DNA from 3 places in the Pseudomonas mohnii genome. Region 2 is predicted to be linked to each of the others. Evidence: predicted binding sites of a transcription regulator. Region 2 holds the regulator's gene; each other region holds the start of a gene.
What was found. Region 2 encodes sigma-54, which starts transcription at its own class of promoters, with help from an activator protein. Its sites were predicted from a motif close to ANTGGCATNNANNTTGCTNT; they were not measured.

Region 1 (3,279 bases), 1.4 Mb from region 2:
TCACCGCCAGTAACGGTTCGACCACAACCAACAATAGCCATGACCTGTATGCCGGTTATGCAAACGTGGCGGCCAAGAGTATTGACTACCTTGGCGGCAAGTACACGCTGACCGATAACTTGTCCATGAGCTTGTTTGCATCGGACCTCAAAGACGTCTGGCACCAATACTATGGCAATGCCAACTACACGATCCCGTTCACTGCCGATCAGTCACTGAACCTGGACTTCAATATCTACCGCACCCTCGATTCCGGCCAGTCCAAAGCCGGCGCCATCGACAACACCACTTGGTCGATGGCTGCGGCGTACTCTTTCCTGAGTGCTCACACCGTTACACTGGCGTTCCAGAAAGTTCATGGCGACACGCCGTTTGACTATGTGGCCGTTGGTAATAACAAGTCGGGTGATTTGGCCGACTCCATCTTCCTGGCCAACTCGGTTCAGTACTCTGACTTTAACGGTCCAGGCGAAAAATCCTGGCAGGCCCGTTACGACCTGAACATGGCGGCCTATGGCGTGCCGGGGCTGAGCTTTATGACGCGCTACCTGAACGGCGACAATATCGACGGCACCCACATGCCGGTCGGCAGCGCCTACCAGGCCTATGGTTATGGCTCTGACGGCAAGCACCACGAAACCGACTTCGAAGCCAAATACGTGGTGCAGACCGGTCCAGCCAAAGACTTGTCGATGCGGGTGCGTCAAGCCTGGCACCGCGGTAACGCCGATCAGGCGGAAGGGGATTACAACGAAACCCGTCTGATCGTGGATTACCCGATCTCGATTTTCTAAGCGCAAGACCGCCGGTCAGGCCCCAGGGGCGCACCGCGTTGACGGCCAGTTTCAGCCCTGCTGAAGCTGGCCGTTTTGTTTACATAAAGCGCTTCCCTGGATGCACTTTTAAAGCGCCGTGGCGGGCGACGTGCACCAGTGCGAGGCGATTTGCCGGGTGTTTCAGCGTCACCTGTCACCCGCCGTTGGAACGCCTCCATCCTGCCGGGAACGCCTCTGACCCACCCTCGCAAGGCCATTTCCATCGCGTGATGGACCCGTTTCGCGTATCGCGCAACGCATCCGTCACCCACTGGCACAAAGGCTGCATTAATCCCCTCAAGTCCATCTGAAAAAGAGGGACAGCCCTCTCGGTCAACGACGATCGACTGGCCGCACAGGTCGTGGGCTACATCGGTGGATCAGGCATAGCCGTCTGGTTTCAACACCGCAAAAGAACAGGCAAAGACGCCTGGAACCGCAAGGTTTCAGGCGTTTTTTTTTGCTTTTTTTTACCGTGATTGGCTTTGGCAGGTGTCGTTTATGAATTCCAATGTAGCCACGTTAAACAAGCTGCAAACGCTGGTCGTGATCGGCAACGGCATGGTCGGACATCATTGTGTGGAACAGTTGATCGAGCGCGGAGCCCTTGATCGCTATCGCTTGCACGTCTTCAGCGAAGAGCCGATGCGCGCTTACGACCGTGTGCACCTTTCCGAATACTTCTCCGGCCGCGACGCCGAGTCGTTGGCGCTGAGCGATGCATCGTTGTACCAGACGCCCGGCGTCACCCTGCACCTGGGGGTGCCGGTGCTGGAAATCGACCGCGAGCGTCGTCAGGTCATCACCGCGCAAGGGTGTGTCAGCTACGACAAACTGGTCCTGGCCACCGGCTCCTACCCCTTTGTGCCGCCGATTGAAGGCGCTGAAGGCGACTCGCGCCTGGTCTATCGCACCCTCGAAGACCTCGACGCCATTCGAGCGGCGGCGGCCAATGCCCGGCGCGGCGTCGTGGTCGGCGGTGGCCTGCTCGGTCTGGAAGCGGCCAACGCGCTCAAGCGCCTGGGCCTTGAAGCCCACGTCGTGGAGTTCGCCCCGCGCCTGATGCCGGTGCAACTGGACGATCTGGGTGGCCTGGCGCTCAAGGCACAAATCGAACGCCTGGGCGTCGGCGTGCACCTGTCCCGCGCCACGCAATCGATCAGCGCCGGTGAGGACTATCGCTATCGGATGAATTTTGCCAACGACGAATTCCTCGAAACCGACCTGGTGGTGTTCTCCGCCGGTATCCGTGCGCAAGACGCGCTGGCTCGCCAATGTGCGCTGGAGATCGGCCCCCGCGGTGGCGTGGTGATCGACGACACCTGCTTGAGCTGCGACCCGAACATCTACGCCATCGGCGAGTGCGCATCGTGGAATGGCAGCCTGTTCGGCCTGGTTGCTCCCGGCTATCAAATGGCGCGCAGCGTTGCCGCGCGGCTGTGTGATGACGTGGCCGAGCCGTTCCAGGGGGCGGACATGTCGACCAAGCTCAAACTGCTGGGCGTCGACGTCGGCTCCATCGGCGACGCCCACGCGAATACACCGGGTGCCCGCAGCTACCAGTTCATCGACGAGACGAGCGCCGGCTACCGGCGCCTGGTGGTGGACGCCACCGGCAAGCGCGTGCTTGGTGCGGTGCTGATCGGCGACAACAGCTACTACGACACCCTGCTGCAATACATGCAGAACGCGATTGCCTTGCCGTCCGAACCGGCCGCGCTGATTCTGCCGTCGTCCGAAGGCGCGCCGACCCTGGGGCCGGGCGCCTTGCCGGAAGCGGCGACGATCTGCTCTTGCCATAACGTGACCAAGGGCGCCATCTGCTCGGCCATCGACGGCGGTTGCACCGACCTGGGTCTGCTCAAGTCACAGACCAAGGCCTGTACCGGCTGCGGCGGTTGCGCCGGTCTGCTCAAGCAAGTGTTCGAGCATGAGTTGACCGCCCGGGGCGTCAGTGTCGACAAGAGCCTGTGCGAGCACTTCGCCTACACCCGCCAGGAGCTGTATGCGCTGGTTCGGGTGGAAGGGCTCATCACCTTCGACAAACTGCTGGCCAGACATGGCCGGGGTCACACCGGTTGCGACGTGTGCAAGCCGGCCGTGGGCTCGATCCTCGCCTCGTGCTGGAACCAGCCGATCATGGACCCGTCGCTGGTGCCGTTGCAGGACACCAACGACACCTTCATGGCCAACATGCAGAAGAACGGCACCTATTCGGTGGTGCCGCGCATTCCCGGTGGCGAGATCACGGCCGACAAGCTGATTGCCATAGGCGTGGTCGCGAAGAAATACGACCTCTACACCAAGATCACCGGCGGCCAGCGCATCGACCTGTTCGGCGCCCAGTTGCATGAGCTGCCGGACATCTGGGCCGAGTTGATCGAAGCCGGTTTCGAAACCGGGCACGCCTACGGCAAATCGACCCGTACGGTGAAATCTTGCGTCGGCAGCACCTGGTGCCGCT
Region 2 (3,279 bases):
GGCCACCAGCGGCTGTGCCAGTTCGGTGTGGATCAATGCGCGTTCGGCGAGTTCCGGCAGCAACCCGGCGGGAAGGTTGTCGATGCAGTAGTAGCCACTGTCCTCGAGTACATCAAGGGCGGTGCTTTTACCTGAGCCGGAGCGGCCACTGACGATGATCAAGCGCATGGTTACTGACCGTTTTGCTCGTCCAGGACAACCTGATACAAGGCTTCATTGCTCGGGGCGCTGCGCAGTTTTTCGCGCACTTCCTTGCGGTCGAGCATGCTGGCAATTTGGCGCAAAAGTTCCAGGTGCGCATCGGTAGCGGCTTGCGGGACCAGTAGAACGAACAACAGGTCAACCGGTGCGCCGTCGATGGCGTCGAAATCTATGGGGGCATCGAGGTGCATCAGGGCACTGATGGGTGAGGAGCAGCCCTTCAGGCGACAGTGGGGAATGGCGATGCCGTTGCCAAAACCCGTCGAGCCGAGTTTTTCACGGGCAATCAACGCCTCGAAGACATCTTGCATCTCCAGATCCGGCACTTCCCGGGCGATCAGGTTGGCAATTTGTTCGAGGGCTTTCTTTTTACTGCCGCCCGGCACGTTCACAAGGGAACGGCCGGGGGTCAGGATGCTTTCAAGTCGGATCATGGGTTGGGGGTGTTAACGACCGGTAGCGCCCTGGAGGAGGCTCTGGGTCTTTTCCTTATGCTTTTTGAGTTGTTTATCCAGCTTGTCGGTCAGTGCGTCGATCGCCGCGTACATATCGGTATGTTCCGCGTTCGCGACCACTTCATTGCCGGGAATATGCAGCGTGGCTTCGATTTTCTGCTTCAACTTTTCGACGGTCATCGTGACCTGTACGTTGGTAATCTTGTCGAAGTGCCTCTCTAACCGTTGGAGTTTTTCGCCGATGTAGGTGCGAAGAGGTTCGGTCACTTCCAGTTGGTGTCCACTGATGTTGACTTGCATACAGCTTCTCCTTCGTTGCCAGTGCATAAAGCGGTAGATCAAATGATCTACCACTGGAACGCTGTGGCGTGGCTCTACATCAACCGCTTGCGTTCGCTCGAAGGCGCGATCCCCAGGGATTCGCGGTACTTGGCGACGGTGCGGCGAGCCACCTGAATGCCTTGTGCCTCCAGTAAACCAGCGATCTTGCTGTCACTCAACGGCTTTTTCTGATTTTCCGCGGCAACCAGTTTTTTGATGATCGCGCGGATCGCCGTGGACGAGCATTCGCCGCCTTCGGAGGTGCTGACATGGCTGGAGAAAAAGTACTTCAGTTCATATATGCCCCGAGGGGTATGCATGAATTTCTGTGTGGTCACCCGTGAAATTGTCGACTCGTGCATGCCAACCGCCTCGGCGATGTCATGCAGGACCAACGGTTTCATGGCTTCGTCGCCGTGCTCCAGGAAGCCGCGCTGATGCTCGACGATCTGGGTGGCAACTTTCATCAGGGTTTCATTGCGGCTTTGCAGGCTCTTGATGAACCAGCGGGCTTCCTGCAACTGATTGCGCATGAACGTGTTGTCGGCGCTGGTGTCGGCGCGACGCACGAAACCGGCGTACTGGGCGTTGACCCGAAGACGCGGTACCGATTCCTGGTTGAGTTCCACCAGCCAGCGTTCGTTGTCCTTGCGCACGATCACGTCGGGAACCACGTATTCGGCTTCAGTGGATTCGATTTGCGAGCCCGGGCGCGGATTGAGGCTTTGAACCAGTTCGATCACCTGGCGCAGCTCATCTTCCTTGAGCTTCATGCGGCGCATCAGCTGGCTGTAATCGCGACTGCCGAGCAAGTCGATGTAGTCGGTGACCAGGCGCTTTGCTTCGGCGAGCCAAGGGGTTTTGGCCGGCATCTGGCGTAATTGCAGCAGCAGGCATTCGCCCAGGTTGCGGGCGCCGATTCCGGCGGGTTCGAATTGTTGGATGCGGTGCAGGACGGCTTCGATTTCGTCCAGCTCGATGTCCAGCTCCGGGTCGAAGGCTTCGAGTATCTCCTCGAGCGTCTCGTCCAGGTAGCCCTGATTGTTGATGCAGTCGATCAGGGTCACGGCGATCAGGCGATCGGTGTCGGACATGGGCGCCAGGTTCAATTGCCACAGCAAATGGCTTTGCAGGCTTTCACCGGCCGATGTGCGGGTGGTGAAATCCCACTCGTCGTCATCGTTGCTCGGCAGACTGCTGGCGCTGGTCTGGTAAACGTCTTCCCAGGCGGTATCGACGGGCAGTTCGTTGGGGATACGCTCGTTCCAGTCGCCTTCCTCGAGGTTATCAACCGTCGGTGCGCTTTCCTGGTAGGAGGGTTCCTGAATGTCGGGGTTGGGTTTCTGTTCGGCGTTGTCGGCCAAGGGGTCGCTGTTATCGAAGTCGTCGCCTTCTTCCTGGCGTTCGAGCATCGGATTGGACTCCAGGGCCTCCTGGATTTCCTGTTGCAGGTCCAGGGTCGACAATTGGAGCAGGCGGATGGCCTGTTGCAGCTGCGGTGTCATCGTCAGCTGCTGGCCCATTCTCAAGACTAGCGATGGTTTCATGGCAGGGGCTAAACACCTTATTCGCCGGCGCACATGCGCCATCCACTACAGGGCGCCGGAGCGCCAAACATAAGCAAATTATATGCCTGAAACTGAAGTGTTTGCCTAGAGCGCTGTAACAATAAAAAAGTGTTGATTTTTTATCGAGACAAGCGCTCGGTCGACTAGCCAGACACCTCGGTGCTTACAGGCGGAACTCATGGCCCAAATACACTTCCTTGACCAGATCGTTGGCCAGGATGGTTGCAGCGTCGCCTTCGGCGATCAATTGGCCATCGTTGACGATGTAGGCGGTTTCACAGATGTCGAGGGTGTCACGGACGTTGTGGTCGGTGATCAGCACGCCAATGCCCTTGGCCTTGAGGTGATGGATGATCTGTTTGATGTCGCCCACCGAAATCGGGTCCACGCCGGCGAAGGGCTCGTCGAGGAGGATGAATTTCGGGTTGGTGGCCAATGCCCGGGCGATTTCCACACGGCGGCGTTCGCCACCGGACAGGCTCATGCCGAGGTTGTCGCGGATGTGGCTGATGTGGAATTCCTGCAGCAGGCTTTCCAGCTCCTTGCGGCGACCGGCCTTGTCGAGTTCCTTGCGGGTCTCCAGGATCGCCATGATGTTGTCGGCGACCGAGAGTTTGCGGAAGATCGACGCTTCTTGCGGCAGATAGCCGATACCGGCCTTTGCGCGGCCGTGCATTGGCTGGTGGCTGACGTCCAGGTCGTCGATCAGTACGCGGCCTTGATCGGCCTGTACC
Region 3 (3,279 bases), 920 kb from region 2:
GGCTTAGGAGCTCATTGACGGTGTTTCTAGCCAGCGACTCCAGCTCCACTCTGGTCAGGCGTGCATCTCGGGCCTGAGCACGTAATGAGGCCTCGCTTAATTGATTCGCCATCGTGGAAACAGTAGTGCTGCGAGTTGCATCAGCTGGGGCTTGGGAGGTTCTCTGGTTGATGCCTGTATTTCCATCAGGATTGGTTGTCATCGCTTTTGATCCAGTCAGAGCTAGACCGCTTTCAACGACAGGATTGCTTGTTGAGTTAATCATCATTGCTACTCCTTTGTTTTTATAAGACAGATATGATCTGCTGAAAAAATCACCTGTTGGCAAGGGCGGAAGGTCTATCAAGACCCGCGACGTTCTTTACTTCATCGTGATTTCTACTGACCAGGCAAAGGTGGACGGGTTTGTTCTGGTTGCTCTTATGGTGCAAGTAGCACCGCCGCTGGGAGTGGCTGTATTATTCCACTTTGGAATTTTGCTTCCGCCTGGGCCAGGGATCGTCACAAATGTAGATAGATATACACAGCTTTTTGCGCCGATTTTATATCGTAAATTAGCATGGTTGTAGTCAGGGGATGTCTGGCTTTGTACCGTGTAAGTCTCCGAGCTATTTGCATTTATGGTGGTTTTTGGAGTGGGTTCTGCGTTTGTTTTTGTAATAAATTCATTACTGGTTGTGGGTGTATACGTAGCGGTCTGTGTTCCAAGGTTTTTGAATGTAACTGTAACGGGTGGTCCGGCGACAGCTGGGTTTATGTGAAGTGCCGTCAATGCAAAAAAAGCAATTAAAGAAGTGTATATTTTCATAGGTGTTGCTCCTTGTGGTGTTATGAACATTCCATTGGTATCAATAACTAATACACACTGCGGGCTAGATTTTTTTCACGCGGATGCAGCGCTCGCGTTCAAATGAATCATTTGAGAGGTGAGCTTAGAAAGGGTGGATTAGCGGCGCAATCAGACGGCGGATGAGAGGTTCGTAGGATGTTGCCGGGACTCTTGCGGGCTTGAAGACCGCAGTCTCGGCAATTCCTACAGATAAATCTGACGGTCGTTACGACCTTGTGGCGAGCAGGCTCGCCTACACGGTGGAATGGGGTTAACCATTGGGGGGTGGGGCGTTATTCGGAGGGTGGATTCAGTTTCGCTTCCAGTTCCGCGACCTTCGTCTCAAGTGCCTCCAACCGTGCCCGCGTCCGCGCCAGCACGACCATCTGGCTATCAAACTCTTCCCGGCTCACCAGATCCAGTTTGCTGAAGCCGCTTTGCAGCAGGGCCTTGAACTGGCTTTCGATTTCGCTTTTCGGCAATGGGGTGTCGCCGCTGAAGAGACGGGAGGCGGTGCCCGTCAGGGCGTCGAGGAAGTCTTTGGGCGCGAGCATGGGAAAGGTCCTGATAACAATGGCCGGCAGTGTATCACGCAGTGTCTATAGTCATTTCGCGGGCAAAGGATGCACGCTTTTCGCGCATGGGGACGGACGGCATCGCACCGTTGTTGTGCGTAACGCGTGCGGTGTTGTTGCGAAGTCGCTGCCATCTGCTGGTAAAGGCTTGAAAACAGTACGTTTTGTGGAGATGGCAAGCTTTCTGCTTAGACCGTAGTGACCCATGCACTGATGCAGTCGCTGTGACGAATGCAGTGCGCCAAGCGGAGCACGGGAAGTGTTTCGTGAGGAGCGGGTAGCTGGCGTCGGACGGGCAAGTAAGGTCGACGATGCGTTACAAAGCCAGGCACTGCGCTTAGACTTGAGACGGGTTTGTTTTCCTGGGGCAAGTCCACCAATTCGGGAGAGAGTTTTCATGAAGCTAGTCACTGCCATCATCAAGCCGTTCAAGTTGGACGATGTGCGCGAGTCGTTGTCCGAGATCGGCGTGCAGGGCATTACCGTCACTGAAGTCAAAGGCTTCGGTCGGCAGAAGGGTCACACCGAGCTGTATCGTGGCGCGGAGTATGTGGTCGATTTCCTGCCAAAGGTGAAGATTGATGTCGCCATTGACGACAAGGATCTCGACCGGGTTATCGAGGCGATAACCAAGGCCGCCAACACCGGCAAGATCGGTGACGGCAAGATCTTCGTGGTCAATCTGGAACAGGCGATTCGCATCCGTACCGGCGAAACCGATACCGACGCAATCTAAGCCGCCACAAACCCAACGCCCCAGGAGAAAACAATATGACTCTGCGTAAATTCGCAGGGCTAGGAGCCCTGTTGTCCATCGTAATGCCCGGCCTGGCCATGGCGGCAGATCCGGTGGCGACTCCAGTCCTCAACTCCGGCGATACCGCCTGGATGTTGACCTCGACAGCCCTCGTGCTGTTCATGACCATTCCCGGCCTCGCGCTGTTCTACGGCGGCATGGTTCGGTCGAAAAACATTCTTTCCGTGATGATGCAGTGCTTCGCCATTACAGGTCTGATCAGCGTCCTGTGGGTCATTTATGGCTACAGCATCGCGTTCGACACCACCGGCATGGAACAAGGCGTCATCAACTTCAACTCGTTCTTTGGCGGCATGGGCAAGGCGTTCCTCGCCGGCATCACCCCTGCCAGCCTGACCGGCCCTGCGGCTCTGTTCCCTGAGGCGGTGTTCGTCACCTTCCAGATGACCTTCGCCATCATCACCCCGGCGCTGATCGTCGGTGCCTTCGCCGAGCGGATGAAATTCTCCGCGATGCTGGTTTTCATGGGCGTCTGGTTCACGCTGGTCTACGCGCCGATCGCGCACATGGTTTGGTCCGGCAACGGCGGCCTGCTGTGGGACTGGGGCGTGCTGGACTTCGCTGGTGGCACCGTGGTGCACATCAACGCCGGTGTGGCCGGTCTGATTGCCTGCCTGGTGCTGGGCAAGCGTAAAGGCTTCCCGACCACCCCAATGGCGCCGCACAACCTTGGCTATACCCTGATGGGTGCGGCGATGCTGTGGGTCGGCTGGTTCGGTTTCAACGCCGGTTCCGCCGCGGCGGCCAACGGCACTGCCGGCATGGCGATGCTGGTGACCCAGATCGCAACCGCCGCTGCTGCATTGGGCTGGATGTTCGCCGAGTGGATCACCCACGGCAAACCAAGCGCACTGGGCATCGCTTCGGGTGTGGTTGCAGGCCTGGTGGCCATTACTCCGGCGGCCGGCACCGTAGGCCCTATGGGCGCTCTGGTGATCGGCCTGGCAGCAGGCGTGGTGTGCTTCTTCTGCGCCACGACCCTGAAACGCAAACTCGGCTATGACGATTCCCTGGACGCCTTCGGCGTGCACGGTATCGGCGGTATCCTCGGTGCAATC

Region 1: the regulator sigma-54 is predicted to act here: its motif matches at 1,086-1,105, upstream of nirB (nitrite reductase large subunit NirB).
Region 3: the regulator sigma-54 is predicted to act here: its motif matches at 1,576-1,595, upstream of glnK (P-II family nitrogen regulator).

Annotation. Positions count from the first base shown of each region.
Region 1 covers NZ_FNRV01000001.1:5,789,158-5,792,436, forward strand. Annotated here, with positions in the region: gene BLV61_RS27095 (OprD family porin) at 1-794, shown strand, start outside; gene nirB (nitrite reductase large subunit NirB) at 1,317-3,279, shown strand, end outside.
Region 2 covers NZ_FNRV01000001.1:4,434,733-4,438,011, forward strand. Annotated here, with positions in the region: gene rapZ (RNase adapter RapZ) at 1-168, opposite strand, end outside; gene ptsN (PTS IIA-like nitrogen regulatory protein PtsN) at 171-635, opposite strand; gene hpf (ribosome hibernation-promoting factor, HPF/YfiA family) at 648-956, opposite strand; gene BLV61_RS20580 (RNA polymerase factor sigma-54) at 1,031-2,524, opposite strand; gene lptB (LPS export ABC transporter ATP-binding protein) at 2,709-3,279, opposite strand, start outside.
Region 3 covers NZ_FNRV01000001.1:3,519,045-3,522,323, forward strand. Annotated here, with positions in the region: gene BLV61_RS16240 (hypothetical protein) at 1-268, opposite strand, end outside; gene BLV61_RS16245 (hypothetical protein) at 362-808, opposite strand; gene BLV61_RS16250 (accessory factor UbiK family protein) at 1,123-1,383, opposite strand; gene glnK (P-II family nitrogen regulator) at 1,802-2,140, shown strand; gene BLV61_RS16260 (ammonium transporter) at 2,176-3,279, shown strand, end outside.